Sagittula stellata E-37: one gene and its partner. The protein of the gene in region 1 interacts with the protein of each later gene in a pairwise test. Links are inferred from orthologs where the notes say so. Each region holds a gene or a part of one and is shown on either strand. Other genes may lie near its edges.

Region 1 (11,393 bases):
GCCTCCGTCTCCGGCCTCAGCGGCGCCGTTCCTCAGACCCTGAACGGATTGTTCGCGGCCTATCCGTACTTCGAGGCGGAAAAGCTGGTCGATCTCATTCCCGGCGCCCAGCCAAGGCTTGTCGGGAAGGCGAAGACAACGCGCCTTTTCAATGCCTTCTCTGTCGAACCCAAAGTGGTTCGAAGCGGCTGGCAACGGGTCTGGATGTCGTCCAGGGCCAAGAAAGCGCAGCGGTTCCAGAAGTCCGCTCGGCACAAGACGCCGCTGGTGCGGCGGGATGCACAGACAAGACTGACCGGTTCGCACTACGCCAATCAGCCGCCGTCATCGGATGTCCTGCTGTGCGTGGCGCATTTCGTTTTCACCGCGCAATTCGCCGAAAAGATCGCCCGGGCGACGGCGTGGGGGGCGCATGCCAACGGGGCTGCCAAGTACCGGTACTACGCGGAACTTCTCGATAAGATGGCCGGTGTGGACGATGGGTTTCTCGACGGGAATTCAGTGGCCTACGAGGGGCCAGAGCAACTCGTCGCGGCGGGCCTCATGCGGTGGTAAGCGCGTATTTCGCCGACGGCCACAGCGTCGCGATTTGCGGAAAACGGACGGCCACGGTTTCGTAGACCGGGCGATAGTGCGCCGCGATCTCGGCCAGCACCTCCTCCGGCACGCCGCTGCCCTTGGCCCGCGCATTGACCGCCTGACCGCCGGCATCCGCGTCGACCGGCACGTGGGCAAACTCGGCCAGTGCGGCGATTCCCTTCGGCGTGAACAGCTCTTCGAACAGGCAGAGATGGCTGTCCCGCGATTCGAAAACCTGCGAGATGGCGGCCATTGTCCGGTCGTAACGTGTGCGTGCCTCCGCCTCTGCGCCGGCGTAGAAGGCAAGAAGCGGCTCGGTGTTGTCTTCGGAGGATGGCAGGCGGCCCTTGGCCATTTCCATGCGCATGTGCGACCGGATGCGATCCACGGGATCGCGCATTGAAAATAGAACCTTGACTGCGATTCCACGCCGATCGAAACCGTCCCTGATCCGGGTCAGAGTCTCGGGCGGCAGGGCTGCGTAAGACGGGCTGATGTCGCCGGTCCGCACGGTGCCGGGACGGTCGAGCAGCCGGGCGAAGTAGTCGAAATACGCGTCTGGGTCCGATTGCAGACGCCAGCGCAGATGTTGGGCCGGCTCCGATGCGCCGACGCCTGTCTTGGCCTTGGCGCGCAGTCGTTCAACAGGGGAACGCGCCGCAACCTTGTAGCGGGCAAAGACGCCGCCCAAGGTGTGCTCCCAGATCTGATATTCCCCCAAACGCCCGAAATCCGAACCTGATTGCCGCGCCAGATAGGCCTGTATCCAGGTAGAGCCGCATTTCTGGCCACCGAGGCCGAGGTAGAATATCGGGGTCATGGCGTCCTCCGGCAGTGTCGGGCGATCAGGGGTTTCAGGTCAGTTGTCCGGCGGCAAGAGGCCCAGGCCACGAAGATACACGCCGATGCCGCTTTCCAGAAGGTCCTCGGGGGGGAAGGGGGACTGTGTGCCCGGCGAGTTTCGGGCGAACAGTTCGACGACACCGTGTGACAAGGCCCAGATATGGGCAGAGAACATCTGCGGCGGCGGGCGTTTTTCCGGCGGGATATGTTGTGACAGTTCGGCGGCGGCGCGTTCCAGGACGCCCCGCGCGCGGGCCGAGATCTGCGCCAGTTCCGGAGAGTGGTTCACGGACACGCCGCTTTCGAACATCGCGATGTAGTGTCCCGGATACCGCCTAGCGAACGCAAGGTAGGCGCGGCCCGTCGCCTCGAACGCCGACAGCGCGGACGGCTGACCCTTGTCGTAGGCGTATTGCATCACGTCGGCGAATATCTCGTAGCCCTGGCGCGCGGCCTCGGCGATCAGGTCTTCGCGGCCCGCGAAATGGCGGTAGACGGCCGCGGGTGTGACCCCGGCCTGCTTGGCCGCCTCCGAAAGGGTGAAGCCGGTCGGGCCCTTTTCTTCGATCAGTTGCAGGGCCGCTTCGACCAGCGCCTGCCGCAGGTTGCCATGATGGTAGCCGCGTTTGCCCATGTTCCGGGGACACCTCCGTTTCTCAGGGACTTAGCCTGCGCAGGGCGGCAGGGAAAGGGTTCAGGCGTCCCAGAGGTCGGGTCCACCGCAAATCGCCGGGTCCGGATGGCCAAGCGCCTGCTGGTCCTTCCTGGAATAGTCGAGATGCGTCAGCACATGACGGATGGCGGACAGGCGAGCGCGTTTCTTATCGTCGGACCTGATGATCGTCCAAGGCGCGCTGGCGGTATGCGTTCGATGCAGCGTCTCTTGGATTGCGGCGGAATAGGCATCCCACCGGCTGAGGCCTTCGACGTCGATCCGGCTCAGTTTCCATTGCTTCAACGGATCGGATTCGCGTTTCAGAAACCGGCGGAGCTGTTCGGCGCGGCCTACGTTCAACCAGATCTTGAAGAGGTGGATGCCTTCGTCGACCAGCATCTTCTCGAAGTCCGGCACCTGTGAAAAGAAATGCTCCCTCTGTTGGGCGGTACAGAACCCGAAGACATGTTCCACGACGCCGCGATTGTACCAGGAACGGTCGAAGAACACGATCTCGCCGGCGGCGGGCAGGTGGTCGACGTAGCGTTGGAAGTACCATTGCGTCGCCTCCCGGTCGGTCGGTTTGGGCAGAGCAACGACACGGGCGCCGCGCGGATTCAGGTTCATGCGGAACCGAGCGATGGTGCCGCCCTTGCCAGCAGCATCGCGGCCTTCGAAGACCATGGCGATGCGATGGCCTTCCTGCTTGGCCCATGCCTGCATCTTGACCAGTTCGATCTGCAGCGCCTCAAGCTCTTTGTCGTAATCCTTGCCGGACATCTGCTCGGCGTAGGGATAGCCCGCATCCAGAATATCTTTCTTGTCCGCCGATGAAATGGACGCCTGCACGTCCTTTGGTGCATCGTTTTCGGCGTATCGTGATATGGCACCGTCGAAAGGCAGGTCTTGAGGCATGATTTCCATCCGTTTCGCTGCCGTGATTATGGCTTTCCGGGTCGAGGATGGCAAACTGCGCCTGCCCGTCGGAACAATCCAGCCAGAACAACCGTTTGCCTTGCGAAGACTACTGGAAAGGCATCCCCTGATGACATACGTCCCCAAACCGGTCGCCGGACTGGTACTTCTCTCGCTTGTCGCGGCCTGTGCACGTCCGCTTCCGCCGGTTTCGGACGGTTCGCAGGTCCAGCCACAGCCGACACCCAACGTGGCGATGACAGAGAACGGGTATCTGGCCGAAGTCGAGGTTCTGCCGCCGGAGCCGCCGCGCAAGCGTCCGCTTCGGCCCGCGACGCGCTCGATGTACATGTCGACGCAGGACAACGGCATGACGATACCTGCCGTACCGGAGAAGTACCTTAGCGAGGAAAAGAAGCGCCAGCTTGTCGACTACTACGCGCCGTATCCGGCCGGCACGATCATCGTCGATCCGGTGGCCACCAAACTGTATCACATTCAGGGCAACGATCGGGCGATGCAGTATACGGTGGCGGTCGGCGCCGCGGGGCGCGCTTTCCAGGGCGAGGCGAAAGTGGCCTATCAGCGCGACTGGCCGACATGGACGCCGACGCAGAACATGATCCGGCGCGAGCCCGAGGTCTACAACCAGTTCAAGGACGGCATGGAGGGCGGGCTGGACAATCCGCTCGGCGCCCGCGCCCTGTACCTCTACCGGAACGGCAAGGATACGCTCTACCGTATTCATGGCACGCGCAGCCCCGCGTCCATCGGGCACGCGGTTTCGTCGGGCTGCATCCGGCTGTTCAACCAGGACATCATCCATCTTGCAGAGCAGGTGAAGAACGGCGCGCGGGTGATCGTGTTGAACGAGAGCGAGACGGGCAAATACCTTCGAGCGCCGTCGGATGTGGTGCAACTGGCCGAGGATGCGATCAACGCGGGCTGAGGTCAGCCCTAGTCTCGCTTCCCGGCGCGTTCAAGCGCGCGCCGGATCGCTTCGACCACGGCTCCTTCACGGACGTGATGCGGCATGTGTCCGATGCCATCCAGCACAGTGAGCCGTGCATGGGGCAACCGCTCCGCCAGCGGTTCGGAGTGGATGTGCAGGCCGACCGTCTTATCGGCGGTCCCATGGACCAGCTCCACCGGCATGGACGATAGAACATCATAGCGCGGTTCCAGCTCGGCGATCTGATCGAGCAGACCTGCGCGGTGCAGGGCATTTGTCCTGAGCGCCGCGCGGCGGATAGTCAAGGGGGCGCCAATGTGGCTGTCGTAGCCGGGGGGCATGTCCTGCGGGTCGAAGACGGATTCCACCGCGCCCTGTACGTAGCCGGACGGAACCCAAGCTGCCTCGAACGGGATGGCGAGCGGCCCAAGGATCGGATGGGAGTTCACCTTGTAGAGCCACGACATGCCGCCGTCCCACGGGTGGGACGGGCTGGCCGTCAGCACGAGGGCAGAGATCGTCTCGGGGAATTCCACGGCCCATGCCAGCGCGACGGATCCACCATAGCTCTGCCCCATCAGCACCGGCTTCTCCAGTCCCAGCGCCCGGCTCGCGGCAGAGAGCAGCGCGGCCTGCTCGACGATGGTTTCACCGCCGTCATGCAGCCGGTCGGTGTAGCCCATGCCGGGCCGGTCGAAGGCTGTGACGCGGAAGTCCTTCGCCAGCCGGTCGACCAGCGAAAAGGTCATGTCGCGCAGGTTGCCCGACATGCCGTGGATCAGGACCACGTCGGGGCCTTCGCCCCTTGTCACGTAGTGCACACGCGTGGTGCCGACCTCGACGAATCGGCCGGACGGCGGAAAGGCGGCTCCTGCCGCGCGCTCGCGCAGACCGGCGCGCAGATGGCTCAGCCCCCACGCCGCCGCAGCGAAAGCCAGAACGTAAGCAGCCCACATCAGCGGTTTCACCTTCCCTCCGTCGTGTCGCTCATGACCCGATGGAGGTCAGCTCGTAAGGTGTGGACTGGTAGATCTGGTTGATCCAGTTGCCGTAAAGGAGATGCGCGTGGCTGCGCCAGCGGTTCTGCGGTGGCTTTGTGGGATCGTCGCCGGGATAGTAATTCGCAGGCACATTGATCGGCTTCCCGGCGGCGACGTCGCGGTCGTACTCTTCCTTCAGGGTGCCGGAATCGTATTCCAGGTGGTTGAAGATGTAGATCGCGCGATGCGCCGGGTCCTCGACAAGGCAGGGACCGGTCGTCTCGCTGTCGATCAGGATGGGCAGGCCGGCGGCAGCGATTTCGCCGCGGTTCATCTCTGTCCACCGGGAGACGGGGATGACCATGTCGTCGGAAAACCCGTTCAGGTAGGGCGACGTCGGGGCCTGGTTGATGTGACGAACCGCACCGAAGGCCTTGGCATCCAGCATGTGCTTGGGCACGCCGTGAAAATGGTAGATCATCGCCATCCCGCCCCAGCACACGCCAAAGGTGGAATGCACATGGGTCTGGGTCCAGTCGAAGACCTGGGTCAGCTCCTCCCAGTAGGTGACCTCTTCGAACGGGAGGTGTTCGATTGGGGCGCCGGTGATGATCAGACCGTCCAGCTTTTCGCCCGAGTCGGCCACCTCGGCGAAGGGGCGATAGAACGCCTCCATGTGCTCGGCCGCGGTGTTCTTGGTCTGGTGCTCCGTCATGCGGATGAGCTGGAAGTCGATCTGCAGAGGCGTCGCGCCGATCAGGCGGGCGAACTGGTTCTCCGTCTGGATCTTCTTCGGCATCAGGTTCAGAAGCCCGATCCGCAGCGGGCGGATGTCCTGCCGCGCCGCCTGTTCCTCGGACATGACCATGACGCCCTCGCGCGTGAGCACGTCGAAGGCGGGAAGGTCCGAGGGCAGGCGGATGGGCATGGGTCTGGTTCCTGAGGGTGATTGCGAGGGGCAGACATAGGCCAAGCCTTGCCGCCGAACAAGGGTTGCGCCGACTCGGGGGCTGTGGCCGTAATTCCTAAGGCGTTTTTCTGGAGGGCATTTGAATGAAGTCTTTTGCAGCGGCGTTATCCGTGGCGCTGGCGATACTGTCCGGCGGGGCGGTGGCACAGACCAATTCCTGCATGGGCAACTGCCTTGCAAGCGAGGGGGACACCCCCAGCTACCACGCCTGCATCCGGCGCCTGTGCAATGCCAACCACGTCCAGCCCTCGACGCATATCCCGACGTGGAACGGCGGGGCGATCCAGGATGGTGCGATCCTCTGGGCGGGGATCGACACGCAGAACGGGCAGTCGGGGCTGTACTACTTCTGCCAGCAGGGCGGGATCAGCGACCTCCTGATCCCCGGGACGCCGCCGGGTCAGCAGACCTTCTACCTGACCGTGGACGGCCAGACGTTCGAAAAGACGTTCCGCACGATCACCAACGGCGTCACGGCGACGGTCGTCCCGGAGGAACCGCTGATCCGCGCGATGCGCGGCGGCAAGGGCGTGGTGATCGAAAGCCAGCGCGGCGGCATGGTCATGGGCCTTCCGCTGATCAATGCCGAAGAGGCGCTGGAGGGCGCTCTGGTCGGCTGCGGATTCATGGCGCCGGACGAACGCCCGCTGGGGGCAGGGGAACGGCAGGACTGACAGGCGGCCATAGACCGGGCCGAAAAAAGAAACCGCCGCAGGATGTGCGGCGGTTTTCGTTTGCAGAACGTTGGCTTGCCTCAGAACGGGATCTCGTCGTCGAGATCGCGGGACGGCGCCCGCGAAGGACCCGAGCCGCCGCGGTCGTCGTAGCCACCGCCGCCGCCACCGTAGCTGTCGCCACCGCCGCCATAGCTGTCGCCGCCACCGCCGTAGGAGCCGCCGCCACCGCTACCGCCGCCATCTCCACGGCCGTCGAGAAGGGTCAGTTCCCCACGGTAGGGGCGCAGGACGACCTCGGTCGAATAGCGGTCCTGACCGGACTGGTCCTGCCACTTGCGCGTCTCCAACTGGCCTTCGATGTAGACCTTCGATCCCTTGCGCAGGTATTGCTCGGCGATCCGGGCCAGCGGTTCGGAGAAGATGGCGACCGAATGCCACTCCGTGCGTTCGCGGCGCTCGCCCGTGTTGCGGTCTTTCCAGTTCTCGGACGTGGCGATCCGCAGGTTGCAGACCTTGCCCCCGTTCTGGAAGGTACGCACCTCCGGGTCGCGCCCGAGATTGCCCACGAGGATCACCTTGTTGACGGAACCGGCCATGTTTCTCCCTCTCGAAACCTAGAATCGCATCGGCGAATGTCTGCCGTTTCTACACGCGGTGCAAAGAGGGGGCAAACAGACCGGACCACAGGGGTTCCGATTGAGCGATTTTTGGGTATAGTCGCGCGCAAAGACCAACAGAACAACACGGCGGCAACGAACAAGGGACGAACTATGGCGGGGGCACGCTTGGGAGTCGGCCTGGGCATTTTCCTGGCGATCACAGCCGGAAGTGCAGGGGCCGAAATTCTTTCGACCAAGAACCGCGCGAACCTTTTCTCCTCGCAGACGGGGGTCTTGGACAATCGCGCAGCACAACAATACAAAAGTTCCGTGCGGCTTCAGCCGCCCAAGGTGGTGACGCCCACTAAGTGGGGTGTCGAAGGTGCCGACAACGGCACCGTCCCGAAGTACCGGGGCCGTTACAACGGCGAATACGCCGTTCTCGCGCGGGTCGCGGCCCAGAAGCACGGTGTCCCAGAGGACCTGTTCCTGCGGCTGGTGATGCAGGAATCGCGGTTCAACCCGAAGGCCCTGTCCCACAAGGGGGCCATCGGGCTCGCGCAACTGATGCCCGCGACGGCCAAGGCGCTAGGCGTGGACCCGCACAATCCGGCCGAGAACCTCGATGGTGGGGCGCGCTATCTGAAGATCCAGTACCGCAAGTTCGGATCGTGGCGGTTGGCGCTCGCGGCCTATAACGCGGGCCCCGGAGCGGTCGAAAAGCACAAGGGTGTACCGCCCTACCGCGAGACGAAAAACTACGTGAAGGTGATCTGGGGCAGCTGACCCCGGACCTTCCGCGCGACGCCGCGCTCGCACTTTAATCCCGGGTTATTTCTTTGCTGTCACCTTGTCATGCGAACAACCGTGGCAAGGGATAGAAAGCTATGGGCCGCGCGAAGGTCGGCAAGCGGACGGTTATCGCCGCGCATTGCGCGCGACTGTTCGTCGTGGCCGCAATGATCGTGATCGGCCTCGCCCCCGGCGCGGTCAGGGCCGAAGCATGCAACTTGCCCGCCGGTCTCGTCACACTGGCCCGCACGCTCTCCGCCCTGCCGCAGAAACAGCAAGCGGTCGATACTCTCCTGGCGGAGCGTATCAGCACACAGATGGCGGACCTTTCGGAGTTCGGCATTCTGACCGATCTGCAACGCAACAGTCTTGACGGATTGAGCGGCATCGCATTGGAACTGATGGCGGAAGGGGAGCGGCTCTCCTACGCGGCGGCGCCCTACGATCCCCGGCACCTGCGCGCGATGCTGGCGGAGTTCGAGCATCAGTCGACCCTTGCCTGCAACAGTATCAGCGAAGAAAGCGACGCCGACGGTCCCGGAACTTTCCGCGACGCCGTCACCGAAGGCCGGATCGACTGGGAAGAGGTCGAGAAGATGCTGGAGGAGAACAAGGTCGTCAGCGGAGGCGTCGTGCTCGCAATCATGGTGGTCTTCATTGGCCTTTTGTTCGGGGTCGATCTTGCCATCCGCTGGATCTTTGCGCTGGTCCACAATCGGCGCGCCTGCCGTGTCGGGGCCATCCTGACCTTCGGCGAGGCGGAGGTGCACGGCCTGATCCTGACCCTCGGCCGTGGCGGTTTCCGTTTTCATCCCCGTGATATGGAGGCGTTGCTGGTCGGGGGCGCCGATACTGGTGTGCCGTTCCGACTGCAGGTCGGACAATGCGCCCCTTTCGACGGCCGGATGAGTATGGTCCGCGATCACGTCGTCGACTGCCGGTTCGACGCGCCCCTCACCTTGCGCCTGCAGGCCGAGATCCTCGCGCTCTCGTCGATTTCCCCGTATTATGTCCGCAGGTCGCACGATGGCGGGGAGGAGAGCACTCTTCACCTCGCACGACAGGAACAGGATCCCCCGTTGCCGAACGCCAAGCCGAAGGAAACCTGAAACCGCTGCCGGCAAGGATACATCGAGCTGGCAGACCGCACTTCGCCGGTGGCCGACCCCGGAAGCCCGCAAAGCGCTATCCGTCGCGGAGTGGCGGCGCTTCTCGATCCGCGGCCCGGAAGGCAACCGCCAGCCCGTTTACACCGCGGTGACGGTGACGTCCGACTCCATGCCTGCGAGCTCCGCATCGGAGAGATGGCATCACACTTGGTATCCCTTGGCCAATAGTCTGAACGGTGGCACTTCCTGCTGGCACAAGCCCCCCATGGACCTTGGAGTCCCAACTGCTGCATGTCTGGAACGGGCAGCCCGGCGGCGCTTTCATCATAGATCGGATGTCGCACTATGGAACGGCGCCACCGCCGACTTGCCGCCCCCCGCGTCGCCGACACGCCCCACCGCCTCCACCGGCATCACCCTGACCGAGAAATCCATCACGGTCGGGACCTCTCCAAGTCGGACAAAAAACGAAATAGAAAGGCCGCGGGATCGATACGTGGCTGACAGTCACCTCGTCCCTCTCCGGATCAGGCCTTCATCTTGGCGAAAAATACCTCGGGGGTCCGGGGGCTGGCCCCCGGTTCCCCGGCTTCAGTCACGCACAGCTTCCTCGCGCCGCCCCTCGTTGATCGTGATGCGCCAACCCGGACTATCCGATGGGGTAATCCCCCCCGATCTTAGGGGGATGCGGAAGTAGAATTTTCTCGGCAGGATGAACGAGGAGATTCCGATGAAGAAGACACGATTTACCGAGGCCCAGATCATGGGTGTGCTGCGCCAGATGGAAGGCGGAGTGCCCGCTGCCGAGCTGTGCCGCGAGCACGGGATGAGCAGTGCGACGCTGTACAAATGGCGGGCTAAGTATGGCGGGATGGACGCCAGCCTCATCAGCGAGATGAAGGCCATGGCTGAGGAGAACCGGCGCCTTAAGCGCATGTATGCCGACGTCCGCATGCAGAACGACTTGCTCAAGGAGGCCTTGGGAAAAAAGTGACACGGCCAGCGAACCGCCGCGCGCTGGCCGAGAAAGCGGTGGCAACAAGGGGCGTCAGCATCGCGCTGGCGTGTCGAGCCTTCGAGGTCAGCGAGACCTGCTATCGGTACAGCCCGAAGCTGGACGATGAAAACGAGCAGATCGCCGACCTGCTGCTTGGGCTGACGAAGGCGAAGAAGACCTGGGGCTTCGACCTATGCTTCCTGTACATGAGGAATGTCCAAGGTCATGGCTGGAACCACAAACGCGTCCACCGCATCTACCGCGAACTGGAGCTGAACCTCAGGATCAAACCGCGCAAGCGGCTGAAACGGGAGAAGCCTGACGCGCTGGCGGTTCCGGAGGCTGCGAATGAGGTCTGGTCCATGGACTTCATGGCGGATCGCCTTGGAGATGGGCGCCAGTTCCGGCTGCTGAACGTCTTGGACGATTTCAACCGTGAGGGTTTGGGCATTGAGGTCGACTTCTCGTTGCCCGCCGAACGCGTTGTCCGGGCCCTGAACCAGATCATCGAATGGCGTGGCGTTCCGAAGAGGATCAGGGTCGACAACGGCCCTGAGTACGTCAATGGAACCTTGATGGAATGGGCAGAACACAAGGGCATCGCCCTGGCCCATATCCAGCCCGGGAAACCGCAGCAGAACGCTTATGTCGAGCGCTACAATCGGACGGTCCGGCACGAATGGCTGGACCGCCACATTTTCGAAACCATCGACGAGGTGCAGCAGATTGCCACCGAGTGGCTCTGGTCCTACAACAACGAGCGCCCCAACATGGGCAACGGCGGCATGACGCCCGCCCAGAAACTGAGAATGGCCGCGTAAATTCTACGCCTAAGCCCCCGCATAAATGGGGGGATTACCTGATCGCCGCGGCGAAGGCGAACAGCGCCGCCAGAGCTATGGCTATGACGAAAGTCGACCCGGCCACGACCCGGCTGAACACGTCGTGGCCAGGTTGTCGCCGCACAGAAGGTGTTAGGGATGCTCGCCTTCGGTGCCGAGGGGCGTACCGGGCCCCTTTTTTCGGGGGTGTCCGGCACCGCGCGGGGGGGCCCGAGCGGACCTAAGAGGCCATCCTCTCGGCAGGGTATCGCCGATCGGGCGTCGCGTCAGGCGGCGAGACCCAGCTTGTAGACGTGGATCTCGAACGACGGGTGCATCTCTGCGCCCACGAGGCCTGGCCGGAAATGCCGGTAGAGCGACCGCCAATAGGGCTGGATGATGACGTGGTCGTTGCGCAGGATGGTCTCCACATCCTTCATCACCTCGCGGCGCGTGTCCGCATCGGAGATCGACATGGCTTCGGCCAGCTTGGCGTCGAATTCC
Region 2 (11,444 bases), 1.6 Mb from region 1 along the record:
ACCTCTACATCGCGAAGGGTCAGCTTGCAGAGAGCAATGCGCAGATGGTCACCAAGATGCGACGCATCCTCGAGGACCTGGGCCACGAGATCGCCACCCCGGACGAGGCGCGCGCGATCCTCGGGACCAAGGGCCGGGACAAGGTGTGCTTCGGATGAGGGCCGGTTTTCGCGCCCGCCTGCGCGCGCCCGACCCGGTGCTGGGGACCTTCCTCAAGATCCCCTCGACCCAGCCCGCCGAGATCCTCGGCTCTCTGGGCTTCGACTTCGTCGTGATCGACGAGGAACATGCGCCGCTGAACCCCGAGACGACGGATGCCATCCTGCTGGCCTGCCGGGCGCATCGCATGGCGGGGCTGGTGCGGGTGCGTCAGCCCGGTGATATCCTGCGCGCGCTGGACAGCGGCGCCGATGGCGTGTTGGTGCCGCATGTGACATCTGCCGCCGTGGCCCGCGAGATCGTCGCACTTGCGCGCTATGCCGGTGGCCGTGGACTCTCGCCCACCACCCGCGCAGGCGCGTTCGGCGGCGTGCCCGTGGCGGACCATATGGCGGCGCAGGATGCGCGCAGTGCCGTCATCGCGATGATCGAAGATGCCGAAGCCCTCGACCGCATGGACGAGATTGTCGCGACAGAAGGGCTCGACGCCGTCTTCATCGGTCGCGCGGATCTGGGGGCCAGCATGGGCGAGGCGGCAGAAGATGGCGGGCTCGACCGCGCGGTCGCGCATCTTTTGAAGGCGGCGAAATCGGCCGCTCTGCCCGCCCTCGTGCTCGCAAACGACCGCGCCGACACCACCGCGTTCCGCGCGTTGGGCGCAACCGGGGTCTTGACTGGATCCGATCAGGGGTTCTTGAGAACCGCTGCAAAAGCCGCCCGCACCCGCCTGTTGGAATGATGAGCCGACGGGCGAGCGACCTCCTGGTTTTGTCGGTGATCTCGAAGCGGCTGGTCTTGCTCCGGACAACAGACGCCCGCTCCTCGACATGGCCTGCGGCAAAGACATCCGGGACCCGCAGACGGACCGGATCACAGCCCCGGAGCCTGCTGTCGACGGCGAGAATGAACAGCGCGAGAGTTCTCCCGCGCGGCACAGACCGTGCGGATCGCATCGACATGGGACATTTCATGTCCTCGGACAGATGCCGTTGCAGGGGCGTGCTGCCCAGCCCGGGCGCTCTGGCCTCAAGACGGACGCGCGCCCTCTCTTTTCGATGGTTCGATCTGACCGCCATCACCGTGATGCCCGCCAGCGGGAGCGGGGCGGGGGTGGCGCCAATAAGCCGGGTCGGCCGGTCATGATGCGTTGTCCATGGGCGACGGGGCAGACGGCGCTCAGAACTCCGTCCACAGGCCGAATTTCAGCCCCATGGAACTGTCGCCCGCAAGCCCGTAGCTGCCCCCGATTTCCGCCTTCAGGCGCCGTCCGAGCGGCACGACATACGACGGCACGATACGGGCGAAAGCCGGGTCTCCATGCCTCAGCCCGCTTTGCATCTGCACGATCAGCTTGCGGTCCTGCGCCAGGTTCCGACCCCATGTCACGTCGAGCTTGAGATCGTGCCGCCCGGTGCCGGCGTGCATCTCGGCCAGCATGTCGATCGAGAGCCAGCCCCGCTCCCGCCCCCAGCCGACGGAGAGCCCGGGCCGGACCACGTCGTCGGAGTCGATCCGGCCAAGGCCCATCTGCAGCGCGACCTTGGGTCCGGTGTCGCGGTCGCGCAGCGGGACCTGGAAAAAGACGACGGTCTTGTCGCCGCCCGACACCGAGCGCCCGAGGTCGAGCCCGAGCGTCAGGCGCGGTCTCAGCCCGTATTCGAGGTAGAAGGTCTGATAGTCCTCCGTCGGGGCAAGGCCGTTGCCGTTGGACAGGTCCTGCGGCCAGGACACTTGCGCCGAGACCATGGCGAAGCCCGCCCCCTTCGCGCGCTGCCAGGCGCCTGCCCGGGCCGGCACTGCCGCAAGGCAGGTCAGCAGGAAGGCGGTCACGGCAAGGATGGCGCAGGGGCGCATGGCGCGGCACTCCGGATGCGGCAGACGTGGTAATCCTGGCGCAATACTGGTTAAGGTGCCGTGAAGGCCCGGGTGCGGGCGGTTTGCCATCGGCACGACATGCCGCGGCACCGGATGCGCGGAAGGGGCTGGAACAGGCCATGCTGCGGGTGCACAATCGCGGCAGGCTCCCGGGGGGATGGACGATGGCAGGACAAGTGATAACCGTGGCCCAGCAGAAGGGCGGATCGGGCAAGACGACGCTGGCGGCGCATCTTGCGCTGGGGTTCCGGGCGGAAGGCAAGACCGTCGGGCTGATCGACCTCGACCCGCAGGGCAGCCTCGGACGCTGGTACATGACGCGCTTGGAGGCGGACGAATCCGCCTGCGAACGGCTGGAGTTCGCGACCTCCTCGGCCTGGGGCATCTCGATGGAGGTGCGCAAGATGGCCAATGCCTGCGACGTGGTGGTGATCGACACGCCGCCGAAGGTGGACAGCGACCTGCGCCCGGCGCTCAGGGTGGCGCATCTGGTCGTGGTGCCGATCTCGGTCGGGCACATGGACCTCTGGGCGACAGAAGGGGTGATGGACCTCGCCGACCGCGAGAACAAGCCGGTCCTGCTGGTGCTGAACCGCACGCGGTCGGGCACGCGCCTCGGCGCCGAGGTGATGGAGGCCGCCCGGCAACTGGGCGCGCCGCTTGCGAAGGCCGCCGTGGCGCAACGGGTGGGTTACGCCGAAGCGATGGGCCATGGCCGCGGCGCGATCGAAGCGAAGGGTCCGGCCCGGGAAGAGATCTCCGCCCTCGTCGCAGAGGTGGCGGAGCGGCTGAAACCGCGCTAAGGCGTCGGACGGCCCGCCCGGGCCAGAAGACGGAGGGCCCCTTCATGGCAAGCACGAGCACAGCTCATACGACCGCACATGCAGACATCCGTCAGGCGTGGCGCGCCCACGAAGGCCAGCCGATCTCACGGCTGGGCTATTTCTGCGCGCCGTTCCGTCCGGCGGACGGTCCGCTGTCCGACCGGGTGATCAAGGTCTACCGCAGCCTGCCGGACCCGGCGGTGATGGACCGCCTCGCTGCCAACCACGACGCCTACGTGACGGCACTGCAAGCCGCCGGCGTCCCGCTGCCGGACACGGAATTCCACCTCGTCGACATGGGCGAAAAGGCGCGCGTGCCGGTCGTCTTGCAGGAGGCGCTCGACCCTGCCAGCCTGATGCGCCCGCTGATGCAGAGCCGCCCGCTGGACGAAACGGTCGCGATGATGGAGGCGGCGGGACAGGTGATCGCCCGCTTCTGGCATTGGGCCGAAGGCTTCGACGGACGCATCGGTTTCCACCCTTCGATCCGGAACTTCGCGATCGTGGAGGGCAAGGCCGTGTTCTTCGACACCTTCCCGCCGCTGATCCATTACAGCCGCGACGAGATGGGCAAGATGCTCCTCGCGTTCTCCGAGAAGCGGCTGATGCGCGTGGTCGGTCCTTTCCTGAAGGCACGCGTCACCGGCATACAGGACGAATGGTACTCCCCGGCGGAAACGCTAGTCGGGCTGGTGGGCTCCGCCTGCCGCCTGCGCCCGGACGACGCGGATACCTACCTGGCCTGGGGAAGGGCGTTTGTCGAACGGGAAATGGCCCCCTGGGCCGACGAGGCGCTGCCGGGCCTGCAGGACGCGCCCCGGCTGCCCGGCTACTGGACGGGCTTCCGCAAGATCCTGGGTCTGCAAGGCGAACCCAACGTCTGAGGTCGGGCGCCGCGCCAGTCCTTCATCTTGGCTGAAATACCTCGGGGTCCGGGGCGGCGCCCCGGTCCGACACCGGCAAAAAGCACCCGGTCCGCCATGCAGACCCTGTCCGGCATGCCCGAAAGGAAAAAGGGTGGCGCAAAGCCCCACCCTACAAACCGTCGCGACACCGCGTAGGGCGGGGCTTTGCTCCGCCCCGCCTGCAGGGCGTCACACGATCTTAATGCCGGCGTCCGCGGCGTCTTTGACGAACTGCGCAAGACCCTTGTCGGTCAGCACGTGGTTGGCCATGGCCTTGATCACCGCCGGCGGGGCGGTGGCCACGTCGGCGCCGATCTTGGCGGCGTCGCTCATGTGGTTCGCGGTGCGGATCGAGGCGGCGAGGATCTGCGTCTCGAAACCGTAGTTGTCGTAGATCTCGCGAATGTCGGCGATCAGCTCCATCCCGTCGATGTTCAGGTCGTCGAGCCGCCCGATAAACGGCGAGATGAAGGTCGCGCCGGCCTTGGCCGCCAGCAGCGCCTGGTTGGCCGAGAAGCACAGCGTCACGTTGACCATGCGGCCCTCGTCCGAAAGCGTCTTGCAGGCCTTGAGGCCGTCCCAGGTCAACGGCACCTTCACGGCGATGTTCTCGGCGATCTCGGCCAGACGGCGACCTTCGGCGATCATCGCGTCGGCCTCGGTCGCGACGACTTCGGCAGAGACGGGGCCGGAAACGAGGTCGCAGATTTCCTTCGTCACTTCGAGGATATCGCGGCCGGATTTTTTGATGAGGGAGGGGTTGGTGGTGACGCCGTCCACCATGCCGAGGTCGTTCAGCTCCCGGATGGCGTCGATGTCGGCGGTGTCTACGAAGAATTTCATGATCGGTCCCCTTGCGCGGCCTGATGAGAGTCCTGCGTCTCTTAACCCATGACGGGCGCCTCCGAAAGAGTTAGGTTTGCGCTAACGGAGGCCGGCCGGATCCTTGCCGCCCGGCAACAGGTGTGTGGGGGCCGAGGTCATCGACCCGCGCACCGCTCCGCACCCGGCGCGGCATGGCAAGCGGCTTCGGTCCCGCCGCGCGCAACCGGGCCGTCTCCTCCCATGCAGGGCGCGGGTTATTGCGGAGGCCCCCGGATTGCGCCATCTGTCGGGCATGCAGGAGTTCTTCGAACAGGGCGCGCGCATAGGCGTGCTGACGGCACAGCCGCTGGACCGGCTGCTGGATTACCGCGCGCCGGAGGGCGGTTGTTTTCTGGGCGCCTATGTCGAGGTGCCGCTTGGCCCGCGCAAGGTGCTGGGCGTGGTCTGGGGGCCGGGCGAGGGCCAGTTCGACGCTGCCAAGCTGCGCAGCGTGATCCGTGTACTGGACGCGGCGCCGATGCGGGCGGAGATGCGTGCCTTCCTCGAAAAGGCCGGGGCCTACACGCTGACGCCGATGTCCGCGATGCTGCGGCTGGCCACGCGTGCGCCGGGGCTGGGCGACGCGCCGTCGATGCGCAAGATCTATCGCCGGGGCGAGGGCGAGCCGGAGCGGATGACCGATGCCCGGCGCCGGGTGATCGCGGCTTCGGAGGAGTTGGGCGGATTGGCCCTGACGCTGCGCGAACTGGCGGAGGCGGCGGGGGTGACCTCTTCGGTGGTGAAGGGGCTGGTGAAAAGCGGCGCCATCCGAGAGGAGGAGAGCCCGCGCGACACGGCCTTCCCGTGGCTCGACCCCGACTACGGCGGCAAGGACCTGACGGAGGACCAAGCGGCGGCGGCGGATGTCCTGCGCGACGGCCAGCAATCCGGCACCTACGGCACGGTGCTGCTGAAGGGGGTAACCGGCTCCGGCAAGACGGAGGTCTATCTGGAGGCGGTGGCGGAATGCCTCCGGCAGGGGCGGCAGGCGCTGGTCCTGCTGCCGGAGATTGCGCTGTCGGCGGAATTCCTCGCCCGGGTGGAGACCCGCTTCGGCGCACGGCCCGCCGAATGGCATTCCGGCGTGACGATGACGGAACGGCGGCGCGTCTGGCGGATGGTCGGTGAGGGGCGCGCGCAGATGGTGGTGGGCGCGCGCTCGGCCTTGTTCCTGCCGTTCCAGCGTCTTGGCCTGATCGTCGTCGACGAGGAACACGACACCTCCTACAAGCAGGAGGACGGCGTCCTTTACAACGCGCGGGACATGGCGGTGCTGCGCGCGTCGATCCTCGGCGCGCAGGTCGTGCTGGCCTCTGCCACGCCGTCGCTGGAAAGCTGGGCCAATGCGGATGCGGGCAAGTACCGGCGGCTGGTCCTGACTTCGCGCTTCGGCGAGGCGGTGCTGCCGGAAATGCGCGCCATCGACATGCGGCGGCAGGATGTGCCCTCGAACCGCTGGATTTCGCCCGCGCTGGCGGCGGCGGTGAAAGCACGGATGGAGCGGGGGGAGCAGGCGCTTCTGTTCCTCAACCGCCGGGGCTATGCGCCGGTGACGCTCTGCCGGGCCTGCGGACAGCAGATCGGCTGCGACCACTGCGACGCGCGGATGGTGGAGCACCGGTTCCTGAAACGGCTGGTCTGCCACCAGTGCGGCGAGACGAAGCCCATGCCGGAGGTCTGCCCGTCCTGCGGGGCGGAGGACAAGCTGGCGGCGGTCGGCCCCGGCGTGGAACGTCTGGCCGAAGAGGCGCAGGCGCAGTTCCCCGACGCACGGATCGCGGTGTTGTCCTCGGACCTTTACGGCACGGCGCACGAGCTGAAGGCGCAGATCGAGGGGATCGCGGCGGGCGGTGCGGACATCATCATCGGCACGCAGCTTGTCGCGAAGGGGCACAACTTTCCGCTGCTGACGCTGGTGGGGGTGATCGACGCGGACCTTGGCCTGCAGGGGTCCGACCTGCGCGCCGCCGAGCGGACCTTCCAGCTCATGCGGCAGGTGGCGGGGCGCGCCGGGCGGGCGGAGAAGCGCGGCGAGGCGCTGTTGCAGACTTACCAGCCCGAACACCCGGTGATCCGTTCGATCCTTGCCGGCGACGAGGAGGCGTTCTGGAGCGCGGAGGCCGACGAGCGCCGCCTTGGCGGGATGCCCCCCTTTGGGCGACTGGCGGGGATCATCCTGTCGGGGCCGGACGTGCAGGAGGTGTTCGACCTCGGCAACTGGCTGGCGCGCAACGACGGGGCGCTGCGGCGGGTGGGGGCGCAGGTCTTTGGCCCCGCGCCCGCGCCCATCGCCCGGGTTCGGGGGCGGCACCGGGTGCGGCTTCTGGTGCGGGCGGAGAAGGGCGTGGCGCTGCAGGGCGCGCTGGCCGACTGGGTGCGGCCCGTGAAGCTCAAGGGCGAGATGCGGCTGGCCATCGACATCGACCCCCAGTCGTTCTTTTGACCGGGGTGCATGCGCGCGCCGGTCTTTCCCGAGGGGGAGGAGGCTGCGCGCGCATCCATAAGGCGATCAGAGTGCATAAACCTGTGGTTTCCCCGGTGTTCTTGGGCTGGCCGCCTTGTCTGGCTTCTTCCCTGCCTCTACATGCCTTTGCATGAAACGATGGATCCCTTTCGTGAAGAGCCGGCCGCGGGTGTCGGTGGTGCGCCTCCAGGGCGCGATTTCAGTCCCCGCCAGAGGCAACCTGAGCGACAGGACAGCGGCGGCCCTGCTTGAAAAGGCCTTCCGGTCCAAACCGGATGCCGTGGCGCTGGAAATAAATTCGCCGGGCGGGTCGCCCGTGCAGTCCTCGCTGATCGGCGCGCGCATCCGCCGCCTGTCAGAGCAGCACAACATCCCCGTTTACGCTTTCGTCGAGGACGTGGCGGCCTCCGGCGGCTACTGGATCGCCTCCGCCGCAGACGAGATATGGGCCGATGCCAGCAGCATCCTCGGGTCGATCGGGGTGATTTCCTCCGGCTTCGGGGCGCATGTCTTCCTGCAACGGCAGGGGATCGAGCGCCGGGTGCACACTGCGGGCAAGTCGAAGTCGATGATGGACCCGTTCCGCCCTGAGACCGAAGAGGATGTGGCGCGCCTGAACCGGCTGCTGGGGCAGTTGCACGACACCTTCATCAACCAGATCCGGGCCCGGCGCGGCGAAAAGCTGGCGTCTAACCCCGACCTCTTTACCGGAGAGATCTGGGTGGGGCAGGCGGCGGTCGATCAGGGGCTGGCCGACGGCATCGGGCATCTCGTGCCGGTGATGAAGCAGCGCTTTGGCGACAAGGTGCGTTTCAAGCGGTACGAGGCCAAGCGGCCCTTCCTGCCGCGTCTGGGCACTCAGATCGCGCAGGGTGCCCTAAGCGAAATCGAGGAGCGTGCGGACTATGCACGGTTCGGCCTCTCGTGATCGCAAAGATCGTCCTCCTGTTCCTGCTGGTCATGGGCCTTCTGGGCGTGTTCGGCAAATGGCGCATGCCCGGGGCGAAGAAGATCGGACAGTTGCGCAAGAAGACGATGCTGAGTGCCAAGAAATGCCCGCACTGCGGGGGGTACAGCATCGGCGACGGCCCTTGCGCCTGCCGGAAAGGTAAAGACTGACATGGTGTTTCTCTATGCCCTGTTGGGCCTGCTGATCCTGCTTCTGGCGGGCGACGCGTTGGTAAAGGGCGCCGTCAACCTGTCCCTGCGCGTGGGCATCCCGGCGCTGATCGTCAGCCTGACGATCGTCGCCTTCGGGACCTCCGCGCCGGAGCTGCTGATTTCCGTCCAGGCGGCGATGCGCGACGTGCCGGGGATCGCGCTCGGCAACGTCATCGGATCGAACACGGCCAACGTGCTGATGGTGCTGGGCATTCCGGCGCTTATCACGGTGATGCACACCTCGGCCCATGACACCCGCAAGAGCTATGTGCAGATGCTGGGCGCCACCGTGCTCTTCATCGCGCTGGCGCTGCGCGAGGTCTTCGACTGGAAGTCGGGCATCGTGCTGCTGGCGGTGCTGGCCTTGATCCTGAGCGACCAGATCAAGGACGCGCTGGCGCACCGGCGGGCGGGCGATCTCGACGAGGAGCTGGAGGAGCCCGAGGGTGCCGACCCGGAGATGTCGTGGTGGAAGATCGGCTTTTACCTGTTGCTCGGCCTGATCGGCCTGCCCTTCGGTGCCGACCTTCTGGTCGACAGTGCCACGGAAATCGCGCGCATGTTCAACGTCTCGGACGAGGTGATCGGCCTGACGCTGGTCGCGGTCGGCACGTCGCTGCCGGAACTGGCGACAACCGTCATGGCAGCGCTGCGGCGGCAGGCGGACGTGGCCCTGGGCAACGTCATCGGGTCGAACATGTTCAACCTCCTGGCCATCATCGGCGTGGCCTCGATGATCGCGCCCATGCCGTTCGAATTCCGGGAACTGACCTTTGACCTCGCGGTGATGCTTGGCGCCTCGCTGCTGCTGATGCCCTTCGTGTTCTTCAAGCGCGACCTGAACCGGACCTGGGGTGTCATCTTGTCCGTGCTCTACATAAGCTATGTGGTCATCGTGATCGTCTGAACGGAGGCAGGATGTCTGAAGAGGGAAAACGCGCGCTGGTGACCGGCGGCGCACGTCGGCTGGGGCGCGACATGGCATTGACGCTGGCCGGGCAGGGGTATGACGTGGCGGTGCACTACGGCGGGTCCGCCGTTGCCGCCGAAGAGACCGCGGCAGAGATACGCGCGCTGGGACGGAAGGCCGTCCCCCTGCAGGCCGACCTGCTGGTCGAGGACGAGGTGCAGGCGCTTGTGGGACGCGCTCGGGACGCCCTTGGCGGGCCGCTGACGGCGCTGGTGAACAACGCATCGATCTTTGAACACGACGATTACGAGACGGCGACGCGTGAAAGCTGGGATCGCCATATCGAGAGCAACCTGCGCGCACCCTTCGTGCTGACGCAGTCCTTTGCCGCCCAGGCACCCGATCCGCTGCGCGACGCAAACGGAGAGCCGGTGGCGCAGGCGCTGGTGGTCAACATGATAGACCAGAGGGTCCGCAAGCTGACACCCGAGTTCGCCAGCTACACCATCGCCAAGATGGGTCTGTGGGCGATGACCCGGACGGCGGCCATGGCGCTGGCGCCGCGTGTCCGGGTGAACGGGATCGGCCCTGGGCCGACCCTGCGCGGCGGCCGCCAGAGCGACGAGGACTTTGCCGAGCAGCGGGCCGCGACCGTGCTTGAACGGGGCTCGGACAGCGAGGATATCACCGCCGCGCTGGTCTATCTCTTGTCGGCAAAGGCACTGACGGGGCAGCTTCTGTGCGTCGACGGCGGGCAGCACCTTGCGTGGCAGACACCGGACGTAACGGCAGTTGAATGAGTGACTCCGATGCAAGTTTTGCACGGGTCACATCGGCGTCACAGAAGTGTTATGAAAATGTAAAGATTCTCAGTCACTTGTAGGGATTCCAAAAATTAACACTGCAATTTCAATGACTTGATAATGCGATTATTTTTTGTGCATCCCGGCGAAGTGGGCTGAAAGCAACGGAAATTTCGCGCTCCCCCGAAATTGCCACCAGACTTATCCACAGAAACGGTGGATGTAATCTCACTTGAAACCGCCGCCGCGGCATTGCAGCAGACAGGGGAATCGACACAGGTTTATGGCTGATGGTCAGGGTGACATGAACGACGGTCCGGACAGCGCAGACACGCCCCGCGGGGTCGAGGTCATCCAGTCCTATCTGAGGACGCTGGAGACCTCTCCGGGGGTGTACCGGATGCTGGATGACCATAGCCGGGTGTTGTACGTCGGGAAGGCGCGCAATCTGAAGGCACGGGTGTCGAACTATGCCCGGCTGAACGGTCATTCGCGGCGGATCGAGCGGATGATCCGCGAAACCGCGTCGATGATGTTCCTGACCACCCGGACGGAAACCGAGGCCCTGCTGCTTGAGCAGAACCTCATCAAGCAGCTCAAGCCGAAGTTCAACGTGCTGCTGCGCGACGACAAGTCGTTCCCGAACATCATCGTCACCAATCACGCCTTTCCGCAGATCAAGAAGCACCGGGGCGCGAAGTCCGAGAAGGGGCAGTACTTCGGCCCCTTCGCCAGCGCGGGCGCGGTGAACCGGGTTCTGAACCAGTTGCAGAAGGCCTTCCTGCTGCGCAACTGCACCGACAGCCAGTTCGAGGGACGCACGCGGCCTTGCCTGTTGCACCAGATCAAGCGGTGCTCGGCGCCCTGCGTCGGCAAGATCTCGGAGGAGGACTATGCCGCGTCGGTGCGCGACGCGGCGCGATACCTGTCGGGCAAGTCGACCGAGATCCAGGAGAAGCTGGCCGCCGACATGATGGACGCGTCGGAGGCGATGGAGTTCGAGCGCGCCGCTGCCCTGCGCGACCGTATCCGCGCGCTGACGCAAGTTCAGACGGCGCAAGGGATCAACCCGCAGACCACCGCCGAAGCGGACGTGATCGCGCTTTACATGGAGAACGGGCAGGCCTGTGTGCAGGTGTTCTTCATCCGCGCGAACCAGAACTGGGGGAACAAGGACTTCTACCCGCGTGTCGGCGACGACGTCGGCCCGGCGGAGGTTATGGAGGCCTTCCTGGGCCAGTTCTACGACCAGAAGGAACCGGCGCGGCTGCTGCTGCTGTCGCACGCGATCGAGGACGAGGACCTGATGTGCCAGGCGTTGTCGGACAAGCTGGGCCGCAAGGTCGAGATCAGCGTGCCCCAGCGCGGCGAGAAGGCGGAACTGGTCGAGGGCGCGTTGCGCAATGCCAAGGAGAGCCTTGGCCGCAAGATGTCGGAGACGGCGACGCAGGCGAAGCTGCTGCGCGGTCTGGCAGAGGC

Evidence for each region.
Region 2: the proteins of ssb (region 1) and ABFK29_RS18105 interact in binary tests that used the Escherichia coli proteins (3 or more experiments, as listed by UniProt). The link is inferred for Sagittula stellata E-37 from one-to-one orthologs.

Annotation. Positions count from the first base shown.
Region 1 is NZ_CP155729.1:2,214,661-2,226,053, forward strand. Bases 5,409-8,299 are described here. They hold ssb (single-stranded DNA-binding protein), read right to left. Parts: upstream 7,168-8,299; coding sequence 6,649-7,167; downstream 5,409-6,648. Other genes in these bases: ABFK29_RS10580 (homoserine O-succinyltransferase), read right to left, coding at 5,409-5,852; ABFK29_RS10585 (hypothetical protein), read left to right, coding at 5,978-6,568; ABFK29_RS10595 (lytic transglycosylase domain-containing protein), read left to right, coding at 7,342-7,956; ABFK29_RS10600 (preprotein translocase subunit SecE), read left to right, coding at 8,058-8,299. Outside these bases: ABFK29_RS10550 (glycosyltransferase family 2 protein), read left to right, coding at 1-555; ABFK29_RS10555 (sulfotransferase family protein), read right to left, coding at 542-1,399; ABFK29_RS10560 (TetR/AcrR family transcriptional regulator), read right to left, coding at 1,439-2,056; ppk2 (polyphosphate kinase 2), read right to left, coding at 2,117-3,001; ABFK29_RS10570 (L,D-transpeptidase), read left to right, coding at 3,123-3,941; ABFK29_RS10575 (alpha/beta fold hydrolase), read right to left, coding at 3,950-4,912; more of ABFK29_RS10580, read right to left, coding at 4,932-5,408; more of ABFK29_RS10600, read left to right, coding at 8,300-9,071; ABFK29_RS10610 (ABC transporter substrate-binding protein), read right to left, coding at 11,177-11,393. UniProt on the Escherichia coli protein: Plays an important role in DNA replication, recombination and repair. Binds to ssDNA and to an array of partner proteins to recruit them to their sites of action during DNA metabolism. Acts as a sliding platform that migrates on DNA via reptation.
Region 2 is NZ_CP155729.1:3,789,378-3,800,821, reverse strand. Bases 4,534-7,475 are described here. They hold ABFK29_RS18105 (primosomal protein N'), read left to right. Parts: upstream 4,534-4,880; coding sequence 4,881-7,070; downstream 7,071-7,475. Other genes in these bases: ABFK29_RS18100 (S49 family peptidase), read left to right, coding at 7,222-7,475; fsa (fructose-6-phosphate aldolase), read right to left, coding at 4,534-4,606. In the rest of the region: ABFK29_RS18135 (3-keto-5-aminohexanoate cleavage protein), read left to right, coding at 1-158; ABFK29_RS18130 (HpcH/HpaI aldolase family protein), read left to right, coding at 155-898; ABFK29_RS18125 (hypothetical protein), read right to left, coding at 1,336-2,013; ParA family partition ATPase, read left to right, coding at 2,199-2,837; ABFK29_RS18115 (DUF6206 family protein), read left to right, coding at 2,882-3,742; more of fsa, read right to left, coding at 3,953-4,533; more of ABFK29_RS18100, read left to right, coding at 7,476-8,019; ABFK29_RS18095 (hypothetical protein), read left to right, coding at 8,016-8,210; ABFK29_RS18090 (calcium/sodium antiporter), read left to right, coding at 8,212-9,159; ABFK29_RS18085 (SDR family oxidoreductase), read left to right, coding at 9,171-9,962; excinuclease ABC subunit UvrC, read left to right, coding at 10,270-11,444.